One region of the Streptomyces sp. NPDC090499 genome, then DNA from elsewhere that is predicted to be linked to it. Evidence: riboswitches for the same ligand, from Rfam matches in the RefSeq annotation. Region 1 holds a riboswitch; the other holds the start of a gene.
The links. Region 1 has a riboswitch for thiamine pyrophosphate ahead of ACIQVL_RS32800 (thiamine ABC transporter substrate binding subunit). Riboswitches for the same ligand answer to the same signal wherever they lie in the genome.
Positions count from the first base shown of each region.

Region 2: it holds a riboswitch for thiamine pyrophosphate, as region 1 does, so the genes downstream of both, thiC (phosphomethylpyrimidine synthase ThiC) here and ACIQVL_RS32800 (thiamine ABC transporter substrate binding subunit) in region 1, are expected to answer to the same signal.

Region 1 covers NZ_JBIVXP010000010.1:248,655-256,100, forward strand. Annotated here, with positions in the region: gene ACIQVL_RS32780 (phosphatidate cytidylyltransferase) at 1-238, shown strand, start outside; gene ACIQVL_RS32785 (cytochrome P450) at 441-1,685, shown strand; gene ACIQVL_RS32790 (VOC family protein) at 1,723-2,511, shown strand; gene rlmN (23S rRNA (adenine(2503)-C(2))-methyltransferase RlmN) at 2,580-3,686, shown strand; TPP riboswitch at 3,711-3,818, shown strand; gene ACIQVL_RS32800 (thiamine ABC transporter substrate binding subunit) at 3,891-4,997, shown strand; gene ACIQVL_RS32805 (ABC transporter permease) at 5,039-6,637, shown strand; gene ACIQVL_RS32810 (ABC transporter ATP-binding protein) at 6,637-7,446, shown strand, end outside.
Region 2 covers NZ_JBIVXP010000004.1:159,169-166,614, forward strand. Annotated here, with positions in the region: gene ACIQVL_RS16410 (metallophosphoesterase) at 1-647, shown strand, start outside; gene ACIQVL_RS16415 (hypothetical protein) at 829-1,701, shown strand; gene thiC (phosphomethylpyrimidine synthase ThiC) at 1,793-3,595, opposite strand; TPP riboswitch at 3,588-3,765, opposite strand; gene ACIQVL_RS16425 (YibE/F family protein) at 3,837-5,441, shown strand; gene ACIQVL_RS16430 (SsgA family sporulation/cell division regulator) at 5,622-6,059, opposite strand; gene ACIQVL_RS16435 (IclR family transcriptional regulator) at 6,158-7,024, opposite strand; gene ACIQVL_RS16440 (DUF5326 family protein) at 7,158-7,370, opposite strand.

The DNA of each region.
Region 1 (7,446 bases):
CATGGAGTTCCTGATCGACGACGGCACCTGGTGGCAGGGCCTGCTGCTGGGCCTCGCGGTCGCGGCCAGCGCCACACTCGGCGACCTCGGCGAGTCCATGATCAAGCGGGACCTGGGCATCAAGGACATGGGCACGCTGCTGCCGGGCCACGGCGGCATCATGGACCGGCTGGACTCCCTGCTGCCCACGGCGCCCGTGGTGTGGCTGCTGATGGTGCTGTTCGTCGGCAGCAGCTGACCGACTCGGACGCCGGCCGGTCTGCAGAGACGTCGGCAGTGGTTGCCGTACAGCTGCCGTAGCCGAGCCCCCGCCCTCCGCAGGGCGGGGGCTCGACGGCATGTCGGCCCCGGATGACGCAGCAGAAATCGCATGGTCGTTCCGGCCGGAGGCAGACTCCCTGTGAGGACGCTGTCTCCTCCGACGCGCAGGGAGTGTGCCCATGCCCCTCGACCCGGATCCGGCCGCCACCCCGTCCCCCACCCCGCCTCCGCCGCCGGTGCGGTTCTGGCCGGTCGACGATCTGCCCGCGCTCGACCCCGACCCGTTCCTGGACGAGGTCATGCGCGAGGAGCCGGTCACCCGGATCAGACTCGCCCACGGCGCGGAGGAGGCCTGGCTGGTCACCCGGTACGAGGACGTCCGCTTCGTCACCTCCGACCCGCGCTTCTCCCGGCAACTGGTCGCCGGCCGCGACGTCACCAGCATGCGCCCGGCGCCCGTGGCCTCCCAGACAGCCGGCCTGCAGTACATCGACCCGCCCGGACACAACCGGCTGCGCCGGGTCGTCGCCCGTGCCTTCACGGGGCGGGCCATGCAGCGGCTGCGGCCGATGGCGGAGCGCAGGGCCGCCGAACTCCTCGACACGATGGCGGCGGCCGGTCCGCCGGCCGACCTCATGGAGCATCTGCACGGGCCGTTCCCGATCGCCGTGATCCGTGACTTCCTCGGCGTCGACGAGAAGGACTGGCACGGCTGGGCGGCGACCGGCGAGGCACTGCTCGCCGCCGGCCCCGACGCCGGGGAACGCACCCGCGAGGCCGCCCGGACCACCCGGGCCCGGATCGCCGAGCTGCTGCGGAGTCGCCGCGAGGAGCCCCGCGAGGACCTCGCGGGAGTGCTGGCCCAGGCCGCCGCGGACGGGGAGATCACCGACGACGAGGCGATCTCCCTGGCCACCGCCGTCCAGGTCAGCGGCGGCCACGCGGTCCGCAACAACAGCGGCTCGATGATGTACGCGCTGCTCACCCACCCCGGGCACCTGGACCGGCTGCGCCGCGAGCCGGAGCTGCTCCCCAAGGCGGTGGACGAGCTGTTCCGCTACGTCCCGCACCGCAACGGCGTGGGCATCCCGCGGGTCGCCGTCGAGGACGTCGAGGTCGGTGGCCGGCTGATCCGGGCCGGTGACGTCGTCTACAACGCCTACGTCGCCGCCAACCGCGACCCCGCTGTCTTCACCGACCCCGACGACCTGGACTTCGACCGCGCCGACGGCCCCCACATCGCCTTCGGCCACGGCCCCCACCACTGCATGGCCGCGATCATGGCCCGCATGGAGGCGGAGACCATGATCGGCTCGGTCCTCGCCCGCTTCCCCGGCATCCGGCTGGCCGTGCCTCCCGAGGAGGTCGAGTTCCAGCGCCAGGGTCTGATCCGCGGACCGCGTACGCTGCCCGTGACCTGGTGACCGGCGCGGGCCGGCGAGGACCGAGGAGGACCCCACGATGCTGACGACCACCTACGTCCCGGGCGCCCCGAACTGGCTGGACCTGGGCACCCCCGACACCGACGCGAGCGTCGCCTTCTACTCGGCCGTCTTCGGCTGGCAGCACCGGTCCGCAGGACCCGAGGCGGGCGGCTACGGCTTCTTCGAGCAGGACGGCGGCACGGTCGCCGGCATCGGCCCGCTCACGGCGGAGGGCGCGACCCCGTCCTGGCGGGTGTACTTCCACACCCCGGACGCCGACGCCACCGCCAAGGCCGTCGAGCAGGCGGGCGGCAGCGTCCGGATCGCCCCGGCGGACGTCTTCGCCTTCGGCCGGGCGGCCGCCTTCGTCGACCCCACCGGCGCGGACTTCGCGGTCTGGCAGCCGGGCGAGACCAAGGGCCTGGACCTGGTCGCGGTCCCCGGGAGCCTGGCCAGGACGGAGCTCTACACCACGGACGCGAACGCGGCGAAGGCGTTCTACGAGTCGGTCTTCTCCTGGCAGACCCGGGACGTGCCGATGGGCCCGGGACTGACCTACACGATCCTCACCCCGGCCGGCGCCGGCCCGGCGGCGGCCCACGGCGGCCTGATGCAGCTGCCCCAGGCCAACCTCGACGCCGGCTCCACCCCGGAGTGGCACCCGTACTTCGAGGTGACCGACTGCGACGCCACCTTCGCCGCCGCCACCGACGCCGGCGCCACCGTCCTCATCCCGGTCACCGAGGCCCCCGGCATCGGCCGCTTCGCCATGTTCCTCGACCCCCTGGGCTCCCTCTTCGCCGTCATCACGACGGCCACGGGCTGAGCCCCCGGCCCCCCCGCCGGACCATCGGTCGCAGGCCACCTCAGTTGATCTGCGACACTGATAAGGCCATGCCTAATCCCGGAGAACTCACTTTCGTCGCGCCGCGCGGAGCCAAGAAGCCGCCGCGGCATCTCGCCGATCTCTCGCCCGCCGAGCGCAAGGACGCGGTGGCCGAGGTCGGGGAGAAGCCGTTTCGTGCCAAGCAGCTGTCGCAGCACTACTTCGCGCGGTATGCCCACGACCCCGAGCAGTGGACCGACATCCCGGCCGGGTCGCGGGACAAGCTGCGGGAGGCGCTGTTCCCCGAGCTGATGACCGTCGTACGGCATCTGTCGACCGACGAGGGGACGACCCGCAAGACGCTGTGGCGGCTGTTCGACGGCACGCTCGTCGAGTCGGTGCTGATGCGGTACCCGGACCGGGTGACCATGTGCATCAGTTCGCAGGCCGGGTGCGGGATGAACTGCCCGTTCTGTGCGACCGGGCAGGCGGGGCTGGACCGGAACCTGTCCACCGCGGAGATCGTGCACCAGATCGTCGACGGGATGCGGGCGCTCCGGGACGGGGAGGTGCCCGGCGGGCCCGCGCGGCTCTCCAACATCGTCTTCATGGGGATGGGCGAGCCGCTCGCCAACTACAAGCGGGTGGTCGGGGCGATCCGGGCGCTCACCGACCCCGCCCCGGACGGACTCGGGCTCTCGCAGCGCGGGATCACCGTCTCGACCGTCGGGCTGGTCCCGGCCATCCACCGGTTCGCCGACGAGGGCTTCAAGTGCCGGCTGGCGATCTCGCTGCACGCCCCCGACGACGAACTGCGCGACACCCTCGTCCCCGTGAACACGCGGTGGAAGGTGCGCGAGGTCCTCGACGCCGGGTTCGAGTACGTCGAGAAGAGCGGGCGGCGGCTCAGCATCGAGTACGCGCTCATCCGCGACATCAACGACCAGGCCTGGCGAGGCGACCGGCTCGGGCGGCTGCTCAAGGGCAAGCCCGTGCACGTCAACCTCATCCCGCTGAACCCGACGCCGGGTTCGAAGTGGACCGCGTCGCGGCCGGAGGACGAGAAGGCGTTCGTCGAGGCGATCGAGGCGCACGGCGTGCCGGTGACGGTCCGGGACACCCGTGGTCAGGAGATCGACGGAGCCTGTGGTCAGCTCGCGGCCACCGAGCGGTAATCTGAGGACCGTAGGTACATCTTCATATTCCGACAGGGGAGCGCCACAGCGCTGAGAGTGCGGCAACCGGGCCGCAGACCCTCTGAACCTCGCCCAGGTCATTCTGGGTAGGAAGTTCGGTCATCACTCAAGCTGTTGCGCCCTGCCCGCACACCGCGGGCAGGGCCGCGTCTCTTCCTGGTCAACCCCAGGAGGAAAACACCAGTGCACACAAGGACCTTCTTGGCCGCGGCCGTAGGGCTCGGCCTCGTCACGCTGTCCGCGTGTTCGTCGTCGTCGGGTTCCGAGGCCGACTCCAAGACCGTCACCCTGGTCAGCCACGACTCGTGGGCCGTCTCCAAGAACGTGCTCCAGGACTTCGAGAAGCAGTCCGGCTACAAGGTCAGGGTCCTCAAGGACGGCGACGCCGGGCAGGCCGTCAACAAGGCGATCCTGACCAAGGACAACCCGCAGGGCGACGTCTTCTTCGGCGTCGACAACACCCTGCTCTCCCGGGCTCTCGACAACGGCCTCTTCCAGCCGTACGAGGCGAAGGGGCTCGGCACGGTCGGCACGGACTACCAGCTCGACGCGGCCAAGCACCGGGTCACGCCCATCGACTACGGCGACATCTGCGTCAACTACGACAAGGCGTACTTCAGCAAGCACAAGCTGACCCCGCCGACGTCCTACGCCGACCTCGTCAAGCCGCAGTACAAGAACCTCCTCGTCACCGAGAACGCGTCCACGTCGTCGCCGGGGCTGGGATTCCTGCTCGGGAGTGCGGCTCAGTACGGGGATGGTGGCACCTCCCGCTCGAGCGAAGCCGAGAGCGGGGGAGGGTGGCAGGGCTACTGGAAGCAGCTCAAGGCCAACGGCGTCAAGGTCGTCGACGGCTGGGAGCAGGCGTACAACGAGGAGTTCTCCGGCTCGGCAGGCGGCAGGAAGGCCGGGGGCGACCGGCCGCTCGTCGTGTCGTACGCCTCCTCGCCGCCCGCCGAGGTCATCTACGCCGACCCGAAGCCGAGCACCGCGCCCACCGGGGTCGCGACCGGCACCTGCTTCCGGCAGATCGAGTTCGCGGGGCTGCTGAGCAACGCGGGGAACACCAAGGGCGGCAAGGCGCTCATCGACTTCCTGGTCTCCAAGGAGTTCCAGGAGGACATGCCGCTGAACATGTTCGTGTACCCGGTGGTGAAGGGCGCGAGCGTGCCCGCCGAGTTCACCAAGTACGGGCCCGCCGCCCAGGACCCCGAGACCATGGCGCCCGACAAGATCGCCGCCAACCGTGACCAGTGGGTCAAGACGTGGACGTCACTCGTACTGAAGTAGCGGCCGGGAGCGGGCGTGGGAGTGCGGCGCGGCTCGGGCTGATGCTCGGGCCGGTCGCGTTCTTCGGCGTCTTCTTCGCCTGGCCGGTCGCGGCGATCGTCACCCGCGGGCTGAAGGTCGACGGGGTGTGGCGGTTCGGGCGGATCGCCGACGTCCTCGGCCAGTCCGACATCCGGCACGTGCTCTGGTTCACCACCTGGCAGGCGCTCGCCTCCACCGCGCTCACCCTGCTGGCCGCGCTGCCCACCGCCTACGTCTTCGCCCGCCTCGACTTCCCGGGCAAGCAGGTGCTGCGGGCCGTGGTGACGGTCCCCTTCGTGCTGCCGACGGTGGTGGTGGGGACCGCGTTCCTCGCCCTCGTCGGGCGGGGCGGCCTGCTGGACGAGCTGTGGGGCGTACGGCTCGACACCACCGTCTGGGCCATCCTGCTGGCGCACGTCTTCTTCAACTACGCGGTCGTCGTACGGACCGTGGGCGGGCTGTGGGCCCAGCTGGACCCGCGGCAGGAGGAGGCCGCCCGGATGCTCGGCGGCTCCCCGCTGGGCGCCTGGCGGAAGGTCACCCTGCCGGCGCTCGTGCCCGCCGTGGCCGCCGCCGCGCTGATGGTCTTCCTGTTCACCTTCACCTCCTTCGGCGTGGTGCAGATCCTCGGCGGTCCGACGTTCTCCACGCTCGAAGTGGAGATCTACCGGCAGACCTCCGAGATCTTCGACCTCTCCACGGCCGCCGTCCTCACCCTCGTGCAGTTCGCCGCGGTCGGCGCGATCCTCGCCGTGCACGCGTGGACGGTACGGCGGCGGGAGACCGCGCTCCGGCTGGTGGACCCGGCGGTGACGGCGCGCCGGCCGCGCGGCGCAGGGCAGTGGGCGCTGCTGGGCGGGGTGCTCGCCACCATCGCCGTGCTCCTCGTGCTGCCGCTGGCCGTGCTGGTACGGCGGTCGCTGGACGGCGGGTTCGGGTACTACCGGGCGCTGGGCGACGCCGACGGCGGAACCTTCCTGGTCGCGCCGATCGAGTCGGTCGTCAACTCGCTGCAGTACGCGGTCGTCGCCACCGCCGTCGCCGTGGTGATCGGCGGGCTCGCCGCCGCCGCGCTGGCCCGGCGGGACGCGGGGCGCCTCGTGCGGGGGTTCGACGCGCTGCTGATGCTGCCGCTCGGGGTGTCCGCGGTGACCGTCGGCTTCGGGTTCCTGATCGCGCTCGACAAGCCGCCGCTGGACCTGCGTCAGTCCTGGATCCTCGTCCCGCTCGCCCAGGCGCTGGTCGGCGTGCCCTTCGTCGTACGGACCATGCTGCCCGTGCTGCGGGCCGTGGACGAGCGGCTGCGCGAGGCGGCGGCCGTGCTCGGGGCCTCGCCCTGGCGGGTGTGGCGGGAGGTCGACCTGCCGCTGGTGCGGCGGGCGCTGCTGATCGCGGCGGGGTTCGCGTTCGCGGTGTCGCTCGGGGAGTTCGGGGCGACGGTGTTCATCGCGCGGCCGGACAACCCGACGCTGCCGGTCGCGGTGGCCCGGCTGCTGTCCCGTCCCGGTGATCTCAACTACGGCCAGGCGATGGCCCTTTCCACGATTCTGATGGTGGTCTGCGCGGTGGCCCTGCTGGTGCTCGAACGGCTGCGGACCGACCGGACGGGGGAGTTCTGATGCCGCTTCTCGAACTGGACCAGGCGACCGTGCGGTTCGGCGGGCGGGCCGTGCTCGACGCCGTCGGCCTGGAGGTGGCCGAGCACGAGGTGGTGTGCGTGCTCGGGCCGAGCGGGAGCGGCAAGTCGACGCTGCTGCGGGCGGTGGCGGGGCTGCAACCGCTCGACTCCGGGCGGGTGTTGCTCGGCGGCGACGATCAGGCGCGGGTGCCGGCGCACCGGCGGGGCGTCGGGCTGATGTTCCAGGACCACCAGCTGTTCCCGCAGCGGGACGTGGGCGGCAACGTGGCCTTCGGGCTGCGGATGCGTGGCGCCGGGAAGGCGCAACAGGTCGAGCGGGTGGGTGAGTTGCTGGAGCTGGTGGGGCTGCCGGGCGCGGCCGGGCGGGCCGTCGCCGGGCTCTCCGGCGGTGAGCAGCAGCGGGTGGCGCTCGCGCGGGCGCTGGCGCCCCGGCCCCGGCTGCTGATGCTCGACGAGCCGCTGGGGCAGCTCGACCGCTCGCTGCGGGAGCGGCTCGTGGTCGAACTCCGTGAGCTGTTCGGGCGGTTGGGCACCACCGTGCTGGCGGTGACGCACGACCAGGGCGAGGCGTTCGCGCTGGCCGACCGGGTGGTGGTGATGCGGGACGGGCGGATCGCCCAGTCCGGCACGCCGCTCGACGTCTGGCAGCGGCCCGCGGACGAGTTCGTGGCCCGCTTCCTCGGCTTCGGCAACGTGGTCCCGGCGACCGTCGAGGGCACGGTCGCGGTGACGCCGTGGGGGAAGGTGCCGGTGCCCGAGGGCTCGGCGCAGGGTTCGCGGACGCTGCTG
Region 2 (7,446 bases), on a different contig from region 1:
ACCTGGTGATGCGGCTGTCCGCCGAGGCGGCGGCGGCCGGCGGCTACTGCAAGGCCCTCATGGGCAACCACGAGCTGCTGCTGCTCGGCGCCAAGCGGTTCGGCGACACCCCCGTCAACTCCGGCGCGGGCACCGCCACCTTCCAGGCGGCCTGGCTGCTCAACGGCGGGCAGAAGACCGACATGGACCGACTCCAGGACCACCACCTGCAGTGGATGGCCCGGCTGGACGCCGTCGAGGAGGTCGACGGCTATCTGCTGGTGCACTCCGACACCACCGCCTACCTCGACTACGGCGACTCGATCGAGGCGGTCAACGACACGGTCCGCGAGACCATCACGCGTAACGACGCGGACGAGGTGTGGGACCTCTTCCGCAAGTTCACCAAGCGCTTCTCCTTCCGCGACGAGGGGGGTGCAGACGCCGTCCGTTCCCTTCTCGATACGTACGGCGGTACCCGCATCGTTCACGGACACAGCCCGATTCCCTATCTGCTGGGCGAAGTCGGCTCCGAGGAGGGCGAAGAGGGCACCGGTCCCGTTGTGGACGGACCGCACGTCTACGCCGACGGGCTCGCCATCGCCATGGACGGCGGCGTGACCATGGCCGGAAAGCTGCTGGTGAGGCAACTCCCGCTCAACACCTGAGCATTAACCGCGCGGTTTCATCCCTCCGACGTCACACACGGGCAACCCTCAATTTCCGGCAACCCCCTGTCACCGCGTGCCGTAACGGCTCTACCATCGGTTTATCCGTAGCAGGCTCCCCTCCGTTTCTGCCCGACGGCTCGCCGGCGTGCGAGCCACCAGCCCTACGGAGCATCGGGGGATGCACATGAACAGCGTTCCGCAGCACCTGCACAGCGAGGACCGCCAGGAATACGAGCGGATCCTCGACGAGGCGCTGCGCTCCGCCCCTTACCGTCCCGAACTGGCCGGTATAGGTCAGCACTTGAACACCGAGCAGCTGCGCACCATGGCGCTCAACGCCACCGCACTGATCACGGCGGCCGCGGCGACCGAGTACCAGCACTATGTGAAGGTCCGCGAGGAACTGCGCAATCCGGCGCGGTCCACCCCGGCCGCCGTCCAGGACTCCGGCTCCGCAGAGCCGGGCGCGGGCGGCGCGCTGGGGCTCGCCACCACTCTCGGCGAGGCCGCCGAGACCACCACCGGCGCGGGAGGCTTCGCCCTCGCCCTGGTCCTGGCGCCGGTGCTCGCCGGCACCGCCGCCGCGATCTTCCTGCTCGTCGGATACGTCCTGAAGATGCTGGACCCGGCCCCGGCGTTCGCCCAGACCATGCTCACCGCGGGCTGGGTGTTCGGCGTCGTGACCGCGGCCGCCATCATCATGGCCGGCGCGGGGCTGCTGCTCACCGCACTGCGCAACAGCCCCTCGCTGGAGGCCGGAGCCTACGGCGAACCCGGCGGGGAGGTGGCCAAGGCCCGGGAGGCCTGGCGGGACGCCGTGCTGGAGCGGGGCATCCTGCCCTTCCTGCGGGAAGCGCTGGCCGCCGACTCCGGCACGGCCGGACTGCGCCGCACCGCCCCGTCGGGCCCGGCGGGCCGGATGCCGCGTCTCGGTTACGACCGCCCCGGCTTCAGCACCGACGACGGCGCCGCACCCGCCCCCCGCCCGAGCTTCACCAGCCCGGACTACACCAGCCCGGACTTCGGAGGCCCGGAACACCAGCCGGAATAACCCGGCTTGCGCCCCCGCCCAGGGGGCGCAGGCCGGACACCCGGCCCACACGAACCCGCTTCCCGAACCTCGTCACACACCCGGCCCGCCATCACTCCGCGATCGGCAGATACACCCGGTTCCCCGCGGCCGCGAACTCCTTGGACTTCTGCGCCATACCCGCCTCGACCTCAGCCTGACTGCCGCCGTGTTCACGGCGGATGTCCTGCGAGATCTTCATCGAGCAGAACTTCGGCCCGCACATCGAGCAGAAGTGAGCCGTCTTCGCCGGCTCCGCCGGAAGCGTCTCGTCGTGGAACTCGCGGGCCGTGTCCGGGTCCAGGGCGAGGTTGAACTGGTCCTCCCACCGGAACTCGAAACGGGCGTCGGACAACGCGTCGTCCCACTCCTGCGCGCCCGGGTGGCCCTTGGCGAGGTCGGCCGCGTGGGCTGCGATCTTGTAGGTGATGACGCCGGTCTTGACGTCGTCCCGGTTGGGCAGGCCCAGGTGCTCCTTGGGCGTGACGTAGCAGAGCATCGCCGTGCCCCACCAGGCGATCATCGCGGCACCGATGCCGGAGGTGATGTGGTCGTAGGCCGGCGCGACGTCCGTGGTCAGCGGGCCGAGCGTATAGAACGGAGCTTCATCGCAGATCTCCTGCTGAAGGTCGATGTTCTCCTTGATCTTGTGCATCGGGACATGGCCCGGGCCTTCGATCATGGTCTGAACATGGAAACGCCTGGCGATCCGGTTGAGTTCCCCGAGCGTGCGCAACTCCGCGAACTGGGCCTCGTCGTTGGCGTCCGCGATGGAACCCGGGCGCAGCCCGTCACCCAGCGAGTACGTGACGTCGTAGGCGGCGAGGATCTCGCAGAGTTCCTCGAAGTTCTCGTACAGGAACGACTCCTTGTGGTGCGCGAGGCACCAGGCAGCCATGATCGAGCCGCCGCGCGAGACGATGCCGGTCTTGCGGTTGGCGGTGAGCGGCACATACGGCAGGCGCACGCCCGCGTGGACGGTCATGTAGTCCACGCCCTGCTCGGCCTGTTCGATCACCGTGTCCTTGTAGATCTCCCAGGTCAGTTCCTCGGCCCTGCCGTCGACCTTCTCCAGCGCCTGGTAGAGCGGCACCGTGCCGATGGGGACGGGGGAGTTGCGCAGCACCCACTCGCGGGTGGTGTGGATGTTGCGGCCGGTGGAGAGGTCCATGACCGTGTCGGCGCCCCAGCGGGTCGCCCAGGTCATCTTCTCGACCTCCTCCTCGATGGAGGAGGTCACCGCGGAGTTGCCGATGTTGGCGTTGACCTTCACCAGGAACCGCTTGCCGATGATCATCGGCTCGATCTCCGGGTGGTTGACGTTGGCGGGCAGTACGGCCCTGCCCGCCGCGATCTCCTCGCGGACCACCTCGGGAGCGACGTTCTCGCGGATGGCCACATACTCCATCTCCGGGGTGATCTCGCCCCGGCGGGCGTAGGCGAGTTGCGTCACCGCCTCGCCTCCCCGGCTGCGGCGCGGCTGGCGCGGGCGGCCCGGGAAGACCGCGTCCAGGTTGCGCAGACCCCCTCGCGGCGAGGTGTGCTTGATCCCGTCGTCCTCGGGACGGACTGGCCGGCCCGCGTACTCCTCGGTGTCGCCGCGGGCGACGATCCAGTTCTCCCGCAGTGGCGGCAGACCCCTGCGGACGTCGGTCTCGACGAGCGGATCGGTGTACGGGCCCGAGGTGTCGTAGAGCGTGACCGACTGCCCGTTGGTGAGATGCACCTGACGGACCGGCACCCGCAGGTCGGGGCGGGAGCCCTCGACATACCCCTTGTGCCAGCCGATGGACTTCCCGGCCTCCGGGGACGTTTCACCCGCAATGGGCTGTTCGTCCTGGCTGAAGGCAGGCGTGCGTGCGTCCTTGTTGGTCATGAGACCTACTCCCTACGCCGGCATTACCCGGTAACAGGTTCGGCGGTCGACGCAGCGGCTTCCGTCGGGCGGCGTTCCATGTGAAACATCACTCGTTCCACGTGAAACATCGCGAATACGGAGGTCAGCGCCCTCTCAGCCCGGTGCTCCGAGCTCCCGCGTGTGCAAAGGTGCCTCCACGCTAGCGTCAATTCGGGCGCGGTGAACAGAGGGCCCCTACCGTTCTTGCGATGATCGGGCGGTGACCTCGACACAGCAGCACCCCTATCCGCCCCCCGACCCGCGGCGCGGCAACGGCGCCCCGCAGGGTGGCGGACCCGGCCACGGGGGCCTTGGTGCCGGTGACGGACACATCCACGGGCAGGGCGAGCAGTACGACCGCGGGCAGCCCCTCGGCAACGCCCACCATCACGACAACGGCCATGCCCACGGCCACGGCGAGGCCCAGCACCGCTCGTCCCACGGCCAGGCTGACGGCCATTCGCCCGCGTCCGGCCCCGACCAGGGCGGCTCCGGGTCAGATGGCGGTCACGGCCACTCGCACGGGCACAGTCACAGCCACGGTCCCGCCGCACCGGTCTCCAAGCACCTGCGGAAGGTCATCGCGGCGATCCTCATCCCCTTCACCGCCGCGGTCGTGGTCGGCCTGGTGGTGCTGTGGCCCGGCGGCGCCCCGCCGCACGAGCGCACGGGTGTCGGCTTCGACCGCCAGACGCAGGCGGCGACGGTCACCAAGGTCGTCTCGGTCAGCTGCAAGTCGGTCAACGCCTCCGGGGGCGGCTCGACCGGCGACGCCTCGACCTCCGACGGCACCTCCTCGACGGAGGAGGGCGGCACCTGCAAGAAGGCCACGGTCCGGGTCGACACCGGCAAGGACAAGGGCCGTACCTTCACCGAGATCGTGCAGCCCGACCAGTCGCGGCAGTTGCACGAGGGCGAGCAGGTCGTGGCCGCGTACGAGCCCTCCGCGCCCAAGGACCTGCAGTACTCGGTCACCGACGTGAACCGGAAGTTCCCGATGGCGCTGCTGGCCGGGATCTTCGCGCTCGCCGTCGTGGTGGTGGGCCGGCTGCGCGGTGTGATGGCGCTGGTCGCGCTGGCCGTCAGCTTCCTGGTGCTGACCATGTTCATCCTGCCGGGGATCCTGCAGGGCTCGAATCCGCTGCTGATGGCGGTGGTCGGGTCGAGCGCCATCATGCTGATCGCCCTGTACATCTGCCACGGCCTGTCGGCCCGGACCTCGGTGGCGGTGCTCGGCACGCTCGTCTCGCTGTGCCTGATCGGGCTGCTCGGTTCGGAGTTCATCGACTGGGCCGCGCTCACCGGCAACACCGACGACAACACCGGCCTGATCCACGGCCTGTATCCGTCGATCGACATGAGCGGCCTGCTGCTGGCCGGTGTCATCATCGGTTCGCTGGGTGTCCTGGACGACGTGACGGTGACCCAGACCTCGGCCGTCTGGGAACTGCACGAGGCCAACCCGACGATGGGCTGGCGCGGGCTGTACCGTGCGGGCATCCGCATCGGCCGCGACCACATCGCCTCCGTCGTCAACACCCTCGTGCTGGCCTACGCGGGTGCCGCGCTGCCCCTGTTGCTGCTCTTCTCGATCGCGCAGAGCAGTGTGGTCACGGTCGCCAACAGCGAGCTGGTGGCCGAGGAGATCGTGCGCACCCTGGTCGGTTCGATCGGCCTGGTCGCCTCGGTGCCGGTCACCACGCTGCTCGCGGCCCTGGTGGTGTCGGCCGACCGGCCGGGCACCGGGAGGGCCGTGTCCGCGGAGGCCGCACCGGCCGGACCGGCTGCGGCGCGCGGTGGGCGGGGGCGCCGGCGGAAGCGGTGAGGTGCGGTGGACGGCCCGGGAGAAGGCCGTCCACGAGGTGGGGGCGCGAGCCGTGCACCGGCGCGGTCGGGGAAGAGTTCCGGCAAGGTCCGCGCAGGAGCGCCCGTGGACACGCAGAAGCGTTCCTGCGTGTCCTCACGCGGCTCGGACGAGCGGCGCGCGGCTCCGTGCCGTAACGCTTCAGCCAGTGCTTGGCTCCTCGGCCAGGATGCGGTCCAGAGCCTCGTCGAGGTGGGCGTCGAAGTCGGCGAGCGAACCCTCCTGGCCAAGCGGCACCAGCTTGTCCGTGCGGTCCAGGAAGGCCACCAGCGGAGGCGCGGAGGACCGGAACACCGCCTGGTCGCCGCCGACCTGAAGCCGGATCAGCACCTCGCCCAGCACCTCGGAATCGGCGGGCGCGATGTGCACATCGCCCTCCCCGCACGGCCGCCCCACCCCGTCGATCAGCAACTCCCGGCCGAAGGCCCAGGTCACCGGAGCGTCCCCGGGCAGATGGAAGGTGAGCCGGACGGCATAGGGATCACAGGTCTCGTAGCGCAACTCCACAGGGATGCGGAAGGAGAGCTCCTCCGAGACGAGAAAGCTCATCATGACTTCTGCTTGTACGGACTCGCGCATTGCCTACCCCGTCATATGACACCGACTGGCCGGGATTTATCCCTTGATGGTGGTCAAATCTTGCTGAAAGTACACGGGAGATCACAAGGAGTGAGTTTTCAGATACTGATAGCGATCGCCAGGGACCCCAGATGCCGGCCCACTTCGGCCTGCAACTGCTGGACGGCGGGCAGCAGCCGGTCGGCCTGGTGGAGAGGGAGGGAAATGGCGATCGTGGCGGCCGTGGTGCCGACGGTGAGGGGGATCGCCGCGCACACCGTCCCCAGCGTGTACTCCTGGCGCTCCACCACCGGCTCCATCCGCCGCGCGCGCTCCAGCCGGCGCAGCAGCGTCTGGTCGTCACGGACCGTGTACGGGGTGAGGTGGCGGACGGGATAGCGGCGGAGATGATCGCGCCGGACGTCCTGGTCCAGCTGGGAGAGGAGACACTGGCCGACGGCGTGGGCGTGCCCGGTCTCGCGGAAGCCGGCCCACTCCTCGACCGCAGGGATGGCCGGGGAGTCGGAGACGCTCATGACCTCGATCTCGCCGTCCCGGTACATGGCGTAGTACACCGGGACACCGATCGAATCCCGCCAGTGGGCGAGGGTGTCGACGACAGCGCTGCGACGTTTCTGCTGCGCTCCGCTGCTGCTCAGCCGCTCCGCTGCCTCACCGAGGAAGAACAGCCCCTTGTCGCGGCGCAGATAGCCCTCGTGGACCAGGGTGCGCAGCAGGTGGTACGCGGTGGGCAGGGCAAGGCCCGTCTCGCGGGCGAGTTGTTTGGCGGGTGCGCCGTGTTCGTGTCCGGCGACGCACTCCAGCAGGCGCATCGCACGCTGCACGGAGCCGATGAGGGTGGCCGATTGCGGCTGTGCGGAGTCGGCCGGGGAGGCCGGCCGCTGCACCGGAGGCGTACCGGAACTGCGTTGGGTCGGGGGCGGGGGGTGTTCCGTGGGTGCGGAGGTGGCGTCAAGCGTGGCCAAGGGTCACTCCCGGAGCGCGAGGGGGTCAGCGACTCTAACCGTCCGCCGCCGCTCCCGGTCGGCCCCTGCGGGAAACTTCCCTCCCCCGAGGGAACCGGTGATTCCTGTTACCGGTCACCGATTCCCACGGTCCTCACCAGTCGCTCTTCGACGAGGAGTTCGACATGAACTTCCGCACGATGTAGATCAGTCCGCCGACCAGCGCCACGAAGATCAGCAGCTTGAAGAGGAGGAAGACCACCCAGCTGATCACGGCCGTGATCAGACCGCCGAACACCACCAGCGCGATGACCGGCACCGCGATCCACTTCACCCACCACGGCAGACCCGTGAAGATCTCTCGCATTGCCCTGTCCTCCGCCTTCTCGTGCGTTCCGGCACGTACGGTCTCGTGCGTCCCGCACGATGCGATGTCCTGCACC